2 regions of the Solibacillus sp. FSL H8-0538 genome follow, and region 1 is predicted to be linked to the other one. Evidence: riboswitches for the same ligand, from Rfam matches in the RefSeq annotation. Region 1 holds a riboswitch; the other holds the start of a gene.
The links. A riboswitch is a leader RNA that binds a small molecule or an ion and turns the genes downstream of it on or off. The one in region 1 is predicted to bind preQ1.
Positions count from the first base shown of each region.

Region 1 (7,541 bases):
GGCGACAAACTGGAAATACTCACGACTTCGGGACAAATACTGGCAACAATCTGGAAACACTCGCTACTTTGGAACAAATACTGGCGACAAACTGGTAACACTGGCGACTTCGGAACAAATACTGGCGACAAACTGAAAATACTGGCGACTTCGGGACAAATACTGGCAACTTCACAAATTAAGAGCCCTAATCCTATATTTCCGATCCTTATAAGAACCCTCGTACTCTAAATTCAGAGACTTTAACAATCGTTTTGTCGCATCTATTGAATCAATTCCAAAAAACATCCGAAACTCTCTATTCGAAATCCACTCACTTACTAATAATCGATAATCCTCCAGTGCTTCAAGTAACCCTTCGTTGCTTCGCGTCCGACATGTAGGACATTCAAATTTTCCGTAGTTGAACAACATTACTACTTGATAATCACATTTTTTGCAAAGAACGCCTCTCCGTATACGTGACGAATCAACCACTAACTTCCTTTGCGGCTCCGTTTTGATTTTCAATAGTTTTTGACTAAGTTGTTGCAATTCCTGACTTGATACATGCGCTTCATACTTACTAAAGAGCTTGTATAAATGCGACTCTAATCCACTGCCATGAAAAATAGCTTCATTTTTAGGAACACGCCCAATAATTGTTTTCGAATGAGAAAATACAACGGCATATTCCACTGGTAAACTACCGCCTATAAAATCTTGCAACCACCTTCTATGTCGTCTTACTTGATCAATCGGATTACGAAATCCCTGTACAATTCCATCATCTCTCGTTCGAATGAATTGATGCTTCTCCTCCTCGAAATCTATCCGCCCTGCTATATTTTTGATTTCTAGCAATAATAAGAAGTTCTTACAAAGAAATAAAGTATCGATTTGATGCGAGATATTTTCATTGATTTGAACATAGTAGTCATGAATTAAATAATATTCCCCTTTTAAATTCATGTCTTCCCAACGCTGATCGATATATAGTTCGCCGGCTAATCCTGTTTGCATACGCCGCAATTCTGCTTGGTAATCTGCTACACCTCTGCGAATAGCTGCTTGTAACGTCAAATCCTTCTCTGATACTCCCCTTTTAAGTGCAATCACTAAAGTACTCACCTCTTTCCGAGATTGTACGTTGTTTGATTGTTTTTTTGCAAATTACGAAAAGTAAAACTTGACTGATTTTCAGCTAGCAAAAACCCCTTTTCATCATATCCATTTTACAAAAAGATCTTCAAAATACTCTGTAACATCGCTTTCATACAAAAAAACTGTAGGCTCGCCCGACGTTCATCGAGTTTGCCTACAGTTCATGTATGTGTTACCCCAACAGTGCTCTGTCAGAGTTCATTTTTTCGCCGCGGATGCGTTCGAATTCAGCCATTAAATCCGGGATTGTGAGGCCTGGTTTCTGTTCTGCGCCGATTTCTAAAATGATTTGTCCTTTATCCATCATAATTAAACGATTACCAAGGTCAAGTGCTTGTTGCATATTATGTGTAACCATTAGTGTCGTTAGTTGGTCCGCTTCAACAAGCTGTTTCGTTAAGCGGGTAATTAGCTCTGCACGTGAAGGGTCAAGTGCAGCGGTATGCTCATCCAGTAGTAAAATAGACGGCTTCGTAAACGTGGCCATCAACAAAGATAACGCCTGGCGCTCACCACCTGAAAGAAGTCCCACCTTCGCACTTAAACGATTTTCAAGGTTTAAATGAAGCTTCGCTAAAGACTCCTTAAAAAACTCACGACGCTTACGATCTACCCCGCTTCGCATTCCACGCTTGCCGTTTCGTGAATAAGCAATAGCTAAGTTTTCCTCGATTGTCATAGAAGGTGCTGTACCTGCCATTGGATCTTGAAAGACACGTCCGATAAACTGCGAACGCTTATGCTCCGGTAGTCTTGTTACATCCGTCCCATCAATTGTTACCGTACCAAAATCAGGTGATAGTGCACCGGAAATCATATTCATCATCGTCGATTTCCCTGCACCATTACTTCCGATAATTGTCACAAAATCGCCAGGAGCGAGATGCAAATTAATATTATCTAAAGCTATCTTCTCATCCGGTGTGCCTTCGTTGAAAATTTTATTAATGCCATCCAGTTTAAGCAAGGTGATTCCCTCCTTGCTCGATTGCAACAGCGCCCGCTTTTTGAGCAGACAACCGATCTTCTAAACGTTTCGCCTTACGTTTTTTCTCTTTGCGTTTATCCAACACTTGTGGAATAACAAGCGCTAAAATTACGATAATCGCAGTAATTAACTTCATGTCCCCTGTATCTAGCCAGCCGACACGTAGCGCAATTGCATAAATTAACCGATAAATAACCGCTCCAGCTACAACAGCAAATGTTGTGCGAACAATCGATTTTGTTCCGAAAATTGCTTCCCCGATAATAACAGAAGCAAGACCAATCACGATCATCCCGATTCCTAAACCAATGTCGGCAAATTTTGTGTATTGTGCAATTAATGCACCTGATAATGCTACAAGTGCATTTGATATACCAAGACCAAAAATAATTAACGTATCTGTATTCGCAGAAAAACTACGAATCATCCGTTTATTGTCTCCTGTTGCACGAATGGCTAGGCCGACTTCCGTTTTTAAGAACCAGTCTGCGATGAATTTAATGCAGATTGTTAACATTAACACGACGACAAGTGTACCCCATGTTGAAGGCACTGACTCTAGCCCCATTCCACGTAATGCATCTGAAATTGCCGCATCAATTCCAAGGTTACTCCAGAACCCTTGGAACAATGAAAACACTGTATCTGTATTCAAAAGAGGAATATTAGGACGCGTTACGCCGGTATCAGAAGATAGTCCCATAATCCGTAGATTGATTGAATACAATGCAATCATCATTAAAATCCCTGATAAAAGCGGATTAATTTTGCCCTTTGTGTGTAAAATCCCTGTCATACATCCTGCAATAAATCCCGCAACAATTGCTGTTAATGTAGCAAGTATCGGGTGGTAGCCAAGCACAATCATCATCGCTGCTGTGCCGGCACCCGTTACGAAACTGCCATCAACCGTTAAATCCGGAAAATCTAACACTCGGAATGTTAAATACACTCCGAGTGCCATAATTGCATAGATGATTCCTTGCTCAACCGAACCAAACAAAGCTGTAAACACGTTGAATCATCTCCTAACATTTAATTCTTATTGTCTAGGCATTTGTACCACACCCTCGATGTCGCATGGATACGACGCTCTCACTACTCGGGTATGAAGGGCACAAATCCCCTTTGTTATTTATTGTACTTCAGCGTTCCACTCTGGTTTAATTTCAAGACCAAGTAGTTCAGCTGTTGCTTTGTTAATTACTAGTTTAAGGTTTGCTGGGTATGCTGATGGAATGTCAGCAGGTGCAACACCTTCAAGTAAAATTTTTGCTGCCATTTGTCCTGCTTCATAACCGATATCATAATACTCGAAGCCGTATGCCGCTAAGCCGCCACGTGCTACAGAGTCTAATTCCCCAACGATTAATGGAAGTTTATTTGCATTTGCTACGTCAATTACTGATTCAAGTGCTGATACAACTGTATTGTCTGTAATGATATAGAAAGCGTCCACTTTACCAAGTAAAGATTCAGAAGCTTGCTTTACTTCAGCTGAAGTAGATACAGCTGCTTCAACAATTGTTAAGCCTTGTGCTGTTGCCGCTTCTTTTACTTGTGCGATTTGAGCTACTGAGTTTTGCTCACCAGCGTTGTAAACCATTCCGATATTTTTTGCACCTAAATCTTTTAAATATGCAATTGTATTAGTAATTGTATCTGGATGTAAATCGATTGTACCTGTTACGTTAGCGCCAGGTGCTTCCATTGAAGCGATTAATTCAGCACCAACAGCATCTGTTACTGATGTGAAGATCACTGGAATATCAGATGTTGCACCTTTTGCTGCTTGTGCAGATGGTGTTGAGTTGGCGAAAATTAAGTCTACGTTTTCGCTTACTAATTGCTGTGCGATTGTCATGTTTGCACTGTTATCACCATTAGCTGTTTTATCAATGTACTCTGCTTTAATACCAGCGTCAGCAATTGCCGCTTTAAAACCTTCAGTTGCTGCATCTAAAGAAGGGTGTTCCACGATTTGTGTTGTACCGATTTTAAATGTTTTTGCTTCTTCTGTTGCCGGCTCTGAAGATGAACCAGTACTTGCTGTGTCGTTCGTAGATTCTGTATCACTGCCACAAGCAGCTAGTAAAAACAGAAGACCGAACAATAAAAATGAAAATTTTGTCATACTACGTTTCATAAATGAAATCCCCCTATTATTCTCTATCTCACTTTGCTTCACTAGGTTACATCCAAATAAAGCGTGATTTTATCGCTATCTTACATCTACGTTTTCAGATAGTCAACAATATTATGAATGTTCTAATTATATAGTAGCACATATTTTTCGACACAACTATTAATTTGGCGCTTTAAATCGCTAAATTCCTCAATTAATTAAACTATACTTACTAAACTAACTTTGTGTCAATTTTCTAACAACAACAATTAACCGCATTATTTGACGAATAGATTGTACTATATTAATATAGGTATTTGTGTTTAACACACCGTGGTTCGTAACCATCCCACGTAAAAAAAACTAGGAGGAATAGAAGAATGAAGGTAAAATTTTTAGCAACGAGTGGTATTATTGCGGCACTTTATATTGCTGTTACAATGCTTGTTGCCCCATTTGGTTTCACGGAAGTACAATTTCGTGTTTCTGAAATGTTTAACCACTTAGTGGCGTTCAATCCGCGCTTTGCAATTGGGATTATTATAGGCGTATTCATTTCAAATCTGTCCTCACCGCTTGGCATGTATGATCTTGTTTTCGGTGTTGGACATTCAATCATTACACTGGCGATTTTTATTGTCGTATGTAAGTTTGTAAAAAATATCTTAGCAAGATTACTCATTAATACATTATTGTTTACATGTACGATGTTTATTATTGCGTTCGAGCTAAACTTAGCACTAGAGTTACCGTTCTTTTGGACATGGGTAACCGTTGCTGCTGGTGAATTTATTGTACTTGCTGTCGGTGTACCGATTATGTACACGTTAAACAAACGTCTCAACTTCAAAAATTTAATCTAAAATTTTTCAACTGGTCTGCTGTAGCGGATCGGTTTTTTTCGTCTTAAAACAGAAAATATTTTCAGAATATATTGACTTATTCGCTTAACTAGTCGTACAATTTGAATATTAATATTGTTCGGATACGGTAGCAGGTCACGGGAGCGTGACCACCGTCTAGACAGAGCTGAGAATAGTATAGCTGAGTAAATTGATGAATAAGAAGAGTAGCAAATGATAACCTGCTTAGAGAGCGCGTGGTTGGTGCAAACGCGTCTGTGTAATCTTTGTGAATGGGCCTTATGAAAGCCGCTAGCGCTAGTTAGTGGACGGTTTCCTGCCGTTACAAGGACATGAAGTGGAAGCTTAGGCTTCAATTGAGGTGGCAACGCGGTCATATATCGTCCTCTACAAAAAGAGTAGTCTCTTTTTGTAGAGGGCTTTTTTGCGTTTTTACACTCGCATTGGCCGCAAAAAGCGTGGCATCCTGCGTTTACACTTCCGGTCTTATTGGTTCACCCGCGAAAAAGCTAGCGGATTCTACCAAATAACAACAATATAATTTAACAGCGACAAAAAATGAAGGAGTGATTTTATGTCAATCAAACAAAAATTCCGCACGACAATGAAAAAAGTAAATGGCGATCTGTTAACACCGATATTAATTTTTAGCCGCTTGCAAGGGCAGCGGAAATTTTTACTTGAAAGCTCAACAAAAAGCGAAGGCGCTGGCCGCTACTCATTTATCGGTGCAAACCCGCGCAAAACATATAGCGGTTCTGGTACGACATTGACGGAACTATCTCACCTTACGAATAAAACATATAGCTATGAAGGTGATTTAATCCATTCGTTGAAGCAAGTGATGCCACGCATTTCCAATCATACGGAATACCCATTTACGGGAGGCGCAATTGGCTATATTAGCTACGGTGCTACTAGTTTAGATAGCCAACAGAGCGATACAGAAATCGGCATTCCGACTGTCAACTTCCATATTTATGATACGCTCATTATTTTTGATCATTTAACAGATGAATTAGTCGTGTTCCATACAAATATTGAAGCCGAGCAAAAGGAACCGAATATTGATGCCATTATTGAGCAGTTGCTTTATGCAACACCAGCTAAGTCAACGGACTATTCGCTAAGCCCGTTCCGCTATCAAACAACAGAGCTTGAATTTGAGCAGCAAATCGAAACACTGCAACGAGCAATTGCTAAAAATGATAGCACTCAAGTCGTATTATCTCGCCGCTTAGAAACTGAATTTGACGGCGACGCTTTTGCACTTTACCGCAAGCTACGCATTCACAATCAAGCGTCGTATATGTATTACATCGAGTTTGACGATCACACAATTGTCGGCTCCTCGCCAGAAAGCTTAGTGCGTGTTCATAATGGTGTGGTTACAACGAAGCCTATTGCTGGCATTCGTCCACGTGGCTTCACGACAACAGCGGATCTAGCCATTGAACAAGAATTACGTTCAAATGCACAGGAAATTGCCGAGCATAACGCACTCGTTGACATAGCCAAGGAAGATTTAGAAAAAATTTGTGTAGCAGGTTCTGTTAAGGTGACAAATTATACAGCAACCATTCGTACCGAAAATTTGATGCAACTTACATCTGCAGTGGAAGGCAAGTTGTCCCCTACCCTACACGCAATCGACGCATTGGCACATTGTATTCCAGCTGGAAGTGTAACAGGTAGTCCAAAGCTTCAAGCAATGCAGCTCATTGATGAAGTTGAACCAGTTCACCGAAGTTTTTACGGCGGCGCACTTGGCTATATCGGGTTTAACGGACAAATTGATTTTGCACTAACTGCCCGCACGATGCTTATTAAAAATAACAAAGCGTATTTACAAGTAGGCACTTCGATTTCGGCAAAAACAACTACAAAGGATGCAGCGGAGCAAATTGCGATGAAAGCACAGTCTTTATGCGCGCTAGCACAAGGGTGACTCATATGATATTGCAACCATTTATTGAGCGCGTCGTACAAAAAGGAAATTTAGTATTTGAGGAAATGGTCGAAGCGGCTCAGCTTGTATTTAATGAAGAAACACCAAAAGAGGAGATTACTTCTTTTTTAATTGCGATGAGTGAAAAAGGTGAAACGGCTCATGAAGTGGCAGGTCTTGCTTCTGTTATGCGCTCTCATGCGGTTCAAGTAGACGTTCCTGAAGGCATTTATATCGATAATTGCGGAACTGGTGGTGACGGCTTGCATAGCTTCAATATTAGTACGACTTCCGCCTTTGTTCTTGCGGGTGGCGGACTGCTTGTTGCAAAGCATGGCAACCGAAAAGTTTCAAGCTCTTCTGGTAGCTCTGACGTATTAGAAGCGCTTGGTATTGAGCTTGTCCCAACAATGGAACAAACAGTTGATTTGCTACAAAAACACGGAATTGCCTTTTTACATGCACCAAATATGC
Region 1 is NZ_JBBOPI010000001.1:511,631-519,171, reverse strand. It holds gene MHH87_RS02430 (nuclease-related domain-containing protein) at 172-1,098, opposite strand; gene MHH87_RS02425 (ABC transporter ATP-binding protein) at 1,316-2,110, opposite strand; gene MHH87_RS02420 (ABC transporter permease) at 2,103-3,146, opposite strand; gene MHH87_RS02415 (ABC transporter substrate-binding protein) at 3,267-4,277, opposite strand; PreQ1 riboswitch class I at 4,584-4,629, shown strand; gene MHH87_RS02410 (QueT transporter family protein) at 4,637-5,119, shown strand; T-box leader at 5,304-5,510, shown strand; gene MHH87_RS02405 (chorismate-binding protein) at 5,694-7,067, shown strand; gene trpD (anthranilate phosphoribosyltransferase) at 7,073-7,541, shown strand, end outside.

Region 2 (7,541 bases), 3.0 Mb from region 1:
TTTATTTTGCACAAGGTCCCGGAAAATGAAGGTCGCCCCAATCATAAGAGTCCCCATTGGAACGATAAACATTCCAAACTGTAATGGCGCAAATCTTGCCGTTATTACATTAGCGATGACAATAGATAATAAATAAAATAATATTCTCATGATGTTACTCCTCTAGTAAATTTAGAGACAGTTTTATAACTGCTCCCTATACGCCTCTTTTATTTCCCCACACAAGGGCATGCAGCTGCGGCAGTACTTTGACATCTCTTAATTCCTCATCCAAAATCACTTTATTAATGAGCGCTTCATATTGCTCTAATAAATGGCTGATGAGACGTGAATTATCCATCGTCGTGATATCATCATTACCGACTTGGAGATAAAAAGGAATGGTTGGATATCGAAGGTGAATTTGTTTAGCATAATCATAATCCTCTTGGTTAAAAACGACTATTTTAAGGGATATATGCTGCGCGCTGTTTCGATTTTGAAGTTTTTCTAAGATATCAGTGAGCACCGAATAGTCTGTCGTCATTCCGGAACTAGGCGGCTTTGGTGAAAGTGTCAGTTCATCAACCTCATACAGCCACTCTTGCCATCTGCTTCCCTGCGTCTCCACTCCGACCTTGATCTCATTTTCTTTTAAAATACCAATGAGCGCGTCTAAATTTCGCAGGAGCGCAGGATTGCCGCCCGAAATCGTGACAAATGAAAAACCGCTGCCACCAAGGCGTTTCAATTCAGCCCAAATCTCTTGTGCTGTCATTTGCACAATAAGATGCTTGCCACTGCCATCCCACGTAAATGAGGAATCACACCATGAACAGGCATAATCACAACCAGCAGTCCGGACAAACATTGTCTTTTGACCCACGACCATTCCCTCACCTTGAATCGTCGGCCCAAAAATCTCTATAACGGGTACCTTACTCAACTTCCATCCACTCCCGTCTCGCTTCAGCATAGCTAGTCGGAGTTTCATACAGCCTGATAAATTCGACACGCGCCCCCGTATATCGCTGTTCCTCAAGCAAGGCTTCAGCTAACTTTTCGTACATCCATACAACAATGTTCTCTGCTGTCGTATTCATCAGGGGAAGCGTTTCATTTAAATAACGATGATCCAAATAAATCTCTATTTTTTGTTTCCAAATTTCTTTTATATCGCCAAAATCAATCATCAAGCCGCGCTCATCCGTGTACCCACTTAGTCCTAATACAGCACGATACGTATGGCCGTGCAGATTTTTACATTTCCCCTCATAATTATGTAAATGATGGGCAGCATCGAAGGTAAATTCCTTGCTCACAAGCACACGCTTTGCATGATAGTTCAATTGATCCCTATGAATATCTTCATCTATTTTTTGGAGCTTATCGACAATTCTAAAATTCGTCATGCCTTAAGACTCCTTTCTAGAACTTCTATACTCTTCAAGCCCTTTGTTTCGCAGTTTACACGCCGGGCATTCACCACAACCATCTGCAATTACACCGTTATAACAAGTTAACGTTCTTTCCCGAACAAACTCAAGCGCCCCAAGCTGATCCGCTAGCTCCCATGTCTGTGCCTTGTTCAGCCACATGAGTGGAGTATCAATCACAAAGGTATCGTCCATCGATAAATTTAACGTGACGTTCAAGGATTTAATAAAAATATCTCGGCAATCTGGATATCCGCTAAAATCCGTTTCACAAACTCCGGTCACGATATGCTTAGCTCCTACTTGGCTCGCTAAAACACCTGCAAAGGAAAGAAAGAGCAGATTCCTCCCAGGCACAAAAGTTGATGGAAGCTCGCCATCTTTTCCGTCTTCAACCTTTATGTCATCTCGTGTTAATGCATTCGGAGCGAGCTGGTTTAGGAGTGACATATCAAGAATATGATGTTTGACACCTAGCTCGGCTGCTATACTCTTCGCACATTCAATTTCAAGAACATGCCTTTGCCCATAATCAAATGTCACTGCCTCAACTTCTCTAAAACGTTCCTTTGCCCAAAACAGACAAGTCGTACTGTCCTGACCTCCACTAAACACAACGATTGCTTTTTCCTGCTTCATCTGTGAAAACTCCCTTATAACGAAAAAACAGCATTCTAAGAAAAATGCTGTTCTTCTTAGTTTTTTAAAGAGGGTAGCTAAAAACCTCTTTCTAGATTGACCTCTTTAATTTATCGATTATCTATCTTTTCTGGATTCAGATCGTGGTTCATTAAACGGTAATTCGCTATTTCTTCGTATTTCGTTCCCGGCTTCCCGTAATTGCACCAAGGATCAATCGAAATACCCCCGCGTGGAGTAAATTTCCCCCAAACCTCAATATATCTTGGATCAAGTAAGTTAATTAAATCGTTCATAATAATATTCACGCAATCTTCATGGAAATCCCCATGATTTCTAAAACTGAATAAATATAATTTCAGTGATTTACTCTCAACAATTTTTTGATTTGGAATATATGAAATGTACATCGTTGCAAAATCGGGTTGATTTGTAAGTGGGCATAAACTCGTGAACTCTGGACAATTAAACTTGACAAAATAATCCCGATTCGAATGTAGATTATCCACTGACTCCAATACCTCGGGTGCATAATCATATGAATATTTAGTACCTTGATTACCTAATAGTGTTAAATCTTTTAAACCTTCTTCATGGCTACGGCCAGACATAAAAAAACCTCCTTGTAAAATGTTTCCCAACACTTTTCAAGAGAGGCTTCACCAATCATTCTATAAAAAATATACAAAAACAGAAAAAGCCACGTCCGATATGGACATGGCGAATAGTCATGTTTCCATAGTTTTTTATAGAGGGTATCAGCTATGAACCTCTCCCGTTCTAGTCCGGGCATTCTTTTCTTCCATATAATATAGAATATGAAGGAAAACGTCAAATGAATCTTTTTAAATACAACCTTCCGACAAATGCTTCTCTAGAAAAAACCGCTGTTATACCGACATTTAGATACATTATAAAAAAATATATACTCGATTAATCCAAATTGATGTTTTATATTAAAATTAACTAGCAATAGATTTAAAATGGGTATTTTTTGAGAGGTGGATTGTATGAAACGTCAACTAACAGATAAATTTTGGCGTGAAGAAAAATACCGTGTTATGTTCCATAGCCAAAAGCATTATAACCTAATTCGGCAGGCAATGCGTGAACAGCTGGCCCATGAACAAATTGAACAATTGATCCATGCTGCGCTACAACAAACGCCAACAGAAGGCAGCATGCGCAATGCCTGCCAGCACATGTGGGGCTATTTCCGTAAAGTAGCCACACCCGAAGAAAAGCAAACATACGAACAACTGCTCAACACTTGTGATATGCCAACATTTCTTTGCTTTTTACAACAATTGGCCATTCAATATAACGTTACTTATTTACGAGAAAGTACGATTTTGCAGCCGTGAGTCTACGTCGTGAGGGATCTTCCTTTGTATACCACCTTCTGTTACTAAAATCCTCTCGAATCAATCAATCTCGCCTATAATTAGGTAGAAATCTTTCCATTCAATCAAGGAGAATCAATATGAACAAAAATAAAAACAACACAGACGTCATCTTGCTCTCTGACCCAACCGAACGCTTAATACACCCATTTAATAATAAACAACTCGTCTTTACTGGGGCCCTTTCCACTATGACACGTTCAGAAGCTGCGAAAAAAGTGCGGGCCTGTGGAGGGATTATGCAGGGGGCTGTTACAAAGGAGACCGATTTTCTTATTCTAGGAAAAAAACGTCCTAGTATAAGTACGAAACAATTAAAAGCTGAACAGTTAATTAACCTTGGCCAGGATATCCAAATGGTTGCTGAGGATGATTTTATTTGGCTCATTTCTATATAAAAGGATATTTAACATCATCTTTTAAAGTGGGGCTGCCTCTTAATTTAACAGCTTTGTGGAACCCCTCTCCTCTAAAAAGGTATGCAAAACAACTCTGTTCACATACCTTTTCTCCTATTAGTTTTTGGGAAAATCAGACTTACTTATGAGCTGGTTCTTGCTTGCTATCACAAATAGCAGCTAACCGATTTACCAAGCACGCTCTTTTAAAGCCATCCAAAAACAAAAAACTCCCTAAGTTAGAAATACCTCAAGGAGCGGGTTATTTCGATATATTATTCCTGCAGCCATTGAACAAAGTTTGATAAAAAGAACTTTTAAAGTCATATTTTATAACAAACGAAGGCACCCGTTAGTTTAATTACTGACAGGATTATTTAAAGTTTTATTATCAGGAGTTACTTGATATTGCCATACTTTTCCGTCTCCCCCTAAATAAAAGTAAGAGTACATAAAGGCTTCTTCTTCAATAAAGTTAATATATAATTGATATTCAAGATTACCAGATTTAATTTCTTCAGAAGCGATACTTTTTAAACTTTGATTATATTCAAAATCGCTATATTGCGTTGAATCGTATAGCCAAGTTTCCGCATTATCAACTTCATCGGCAAGTACCTCTGTTCCAAATCTCTCTCTTACTTCACTATAAGTTAAACCAACCTCTGCATTTTCTTCTACAAACGCTTTCGTAATATCAACTTCCTTTGTTGAGTTGTCTCCATTTTCGTTTGAACAAGCAACAAGAATAAACATAAAACTTAAGCAAACTAGTATTCTTTTCATTTAATACTCCAACCTCCAAAATTAAATATAATCCTCTTCTTCTTTCACTAACCTGCTTACGTTAATTGAACAAGAAAGATGCACAGTTTGTCCCTTATACATTTCGATATTAAACAGTTTACAATTACTCTTCACCATGCTTAATTCGAACAATTAAATAAAACCCCCGTTACTTTAATTGTAGTATTTCACGAACTTTCATCTTCAATTATCATTATCCTCTAATCTATTCAGAAGTTTGTTTAATTTTATTGAAATTCTTATAAGTAATATGAAGATATGAATAAAAAATCCAACTACTATTCCAACTAATGGTGCATAAAACTCAACGAAAAATTTCTATTATAGTTGGTACTATGTATCTAAAAGCTACCATAATATTTCAATCTATTTAATTGCTTTAACCTGTACCTTTAACTTGAGGAGTGACTGCTTTTAATTTCTTTTAAATATTCTTTTGATAGCTCTGTATGGGCTGTGTTTAATATTTCAATAGAAACCTTGGTACATAATTTTTGCAATATGAAGGAGTAAAGAATGTCTTCACTTTTAAACTCAATATTTCCAAGAACACTACGCATCAAAAGTCTTAAAGTTAATGCCGTCTACCGTAATCAAATTTCACTTCCGGAAACTCTCTATCGAACATCAATATTACTCCGTCATGTTTATTCTTGGATTTTGCATATCTTATTACTGAAATGCCGACGATGATTGATTCAATAATATTAATTTGCCTAAATTCTAATTTTTTTTCTTTACTCCACTCATGAAACTGTAGCATATTTTTGCTGTTGGTCATTAAGTTAATTCCCTTCCACTAACCCAAGCAGAAAAGGCAACCTCACTTCTCTACTTAAATTCTCTAATTGATTCACTCGTTCTAAGTCATGCATAATTCGTGGTAGAAATTCAGTGTAATAATTCATTTTTCACTTCTAAGTTTCCTTGTGAGTCATCCAACTTTTTTTAGGACAAAATACCTCCCAATGCTCCATAAATAAATGAAGTCTATTAGAAAGACACAACTCGCCCAAAATGAGGCGAGTTGATGCCCTTACTTATGTAGATGGGAAAGTTATACTTTCTTATCCACTAAAAAAATTAATAAATTTTGAAACTTATTTTGTAATTTTCCGTCGGTACGTTGCTTAAATTCAAGAAGCAATGTGGAGGACAAAATGAAAAAATACGTTTATATTACAATCTTAATCCTTTTTATAGGAAGTGTATTAATTGAAAGCTTAGGTTTACTAGATAATTTGGAAAGAGTAGAAGCAAATGAAAAAGAGTTCGAACAAGTTAAACATATGGAAATCGTGAAATCGATAAATATAATTCCTCAAACAAAGGAATTTGAACAAGTTGTGATTTTTAATGATCCTCAGCCGTTTTATATTAAAGAAGATTCACTCATAAAAATCGGACAACTTGAGCCGAATGTAGAATTTACGATTGTACAAGAAAAAGAGAATTTTTATGAACTACTATTTGGACATGTAACGGTCTATGTAGAAAAAATAGGCACAGTATTTCAAAAGAAATCACTAAAATCGATGATCAATACGGAAGTTAGTGGCGCAATTAAAACGACAGCTCAAACAATGGTCTATGAAGCACCAAACAACAAAAGTCCTCAACTATTACAACTTGATGTAGGCTTTCGTTATCCGATAGTGGGTCAAGTGGATGACTGGTTTCTTATAAAAGTGGGAGAACGATCGGGCTATATACATAAACAAACGGTTCAACTAGATGAAGGAATACCCGTGCTTGTGTACCATCACATTTTACCGAAAGCATTAATGAAGAAAACGACAAGTACGATATCTGCGGAATCTTTTGAACAGCAAATGGATTATTTAGCAGCCCATCAATTTAAGACGATTGGTTCACATGAAATGTATGAATACAAAGAAGGGCGAAAAATTTTACCTATCAATACGGTGTTAATTACATTTGACGACGGATTATTATCGACAAAAGAATATGCCTATCCGCTATTAAAAAAGCATCAATTTAGAGCAATTCAACATATTATTTCGTCCAGAACGCATCGCACAGAAGGCATTCAAACGTTTGATTCAGAAGGTAAATTACAATTTTTCACGGAAGAAGAGATGGCAATCATGTCAGATGTCTTTATTTATGAGGCGCATACATTTGATTTGCACATTTTAAATGAAGAAACAAAGGTCGGTAAGCTAATGGAAGTATCTGCGGAAGAGTTAGAAGTAGACTTACGCAAAAACCTTGAAGAAATCCCAAACGCTATTTCTTTAGCTTATCCTTTTGGGCATTATAAAGAAGAGACAATTGAAGTGATGAAAGACCTTGGTTTTTTACTCGGCTTTACTACGAAAACAGGATATGCGAATATGGAAGATCCCAACTATGAAATCAAACGCTTTGGTGTGACAGAGGTCGTAATGATGGAAGAATTCATTAATTATGTACAAGGTGAGATGCTGTTTCCTGAATGAAGAAAAAAAGAAAACACCTAAATGTTATACTAATCAAATCAATATGTAAGAAGGTGTTATAGGCAAATGAAACATTTAGACACCATAATGAATGAGCATAGTCGTTACCTTGTCAGAATTTCGTATCTGTATGTGAAAAATTGGGCGACCGCAGAGGATATTGTCCAAGAAGTGTTTGTGACCTATTTTCAAAAAAGCGAGCAGTTTAGACATGAATCATCGTTAAGAACCTATTTAACAACGATGACAGCCAATCGCTCGAAAGATTATTTGCGTTCATGGAAACATAAAAAAGATGTATTATTTGAAACGATTTTCGCCAATTCAAACGGTGTAGAGCAATCTATTTTAGAGAAAGAACAGCTTGCAGAGTTAGAAAAAAAGATATTCCAACTACCCTTGAAATATCGAGAACCA
Region 2 is NZ_JBBOPI010000001.1:3,555,860-3,563,400, forward strand. It holds gene MHH87_RS17030 (VUT family protein) at 1-150, opposite strand, end outside; gene queE (7-carboxy-7-deazaguanine synthase QueE) at 197-925, opposite strand; gene queD (6-carboxytetrahydropterin synthase QueD) at 918-1,391, opposite strand; gene queC (7-cyano-7-deazaguanine synthase QueC) at 1,395-2,054, opposite strand; PreQ1 riboswitch class I at 2,105-2,148, opposite strand; gene queF (preQ(1) synthase) at 2,165-2,665, opposite strand; PreQ1 riboswitch class I at 2,787-2,833, opposite strand; gene MHH87_RS17055 (YbgA family protein) at 3,065-3,418, shown strand; gene MHH87_RS17060 (BRCT domain-containing protein) at 3,538-3,855, shown strand; gene MHH87_RS17065 (PhoU family transcriptional regulator) at 4,213-4,641, opposite strand; gene MHH87_RS17070 (polysaccharide deacetylase family protein) at 5,823-7,124, shown strand; gene MHH87_RS17075 (sigma-70 family RNA polymerase sigma factor) at 7,191-7,541, shown strand, end outside.
Region 2: linked by a shared signal. The riboswitch ahead of queC (7-cyano-7-deazaguanine synthase QueC) and the one ahead of MHH87_RS02410 (QueT transporter family protein) in region 1 are both predicted to bind preQ1.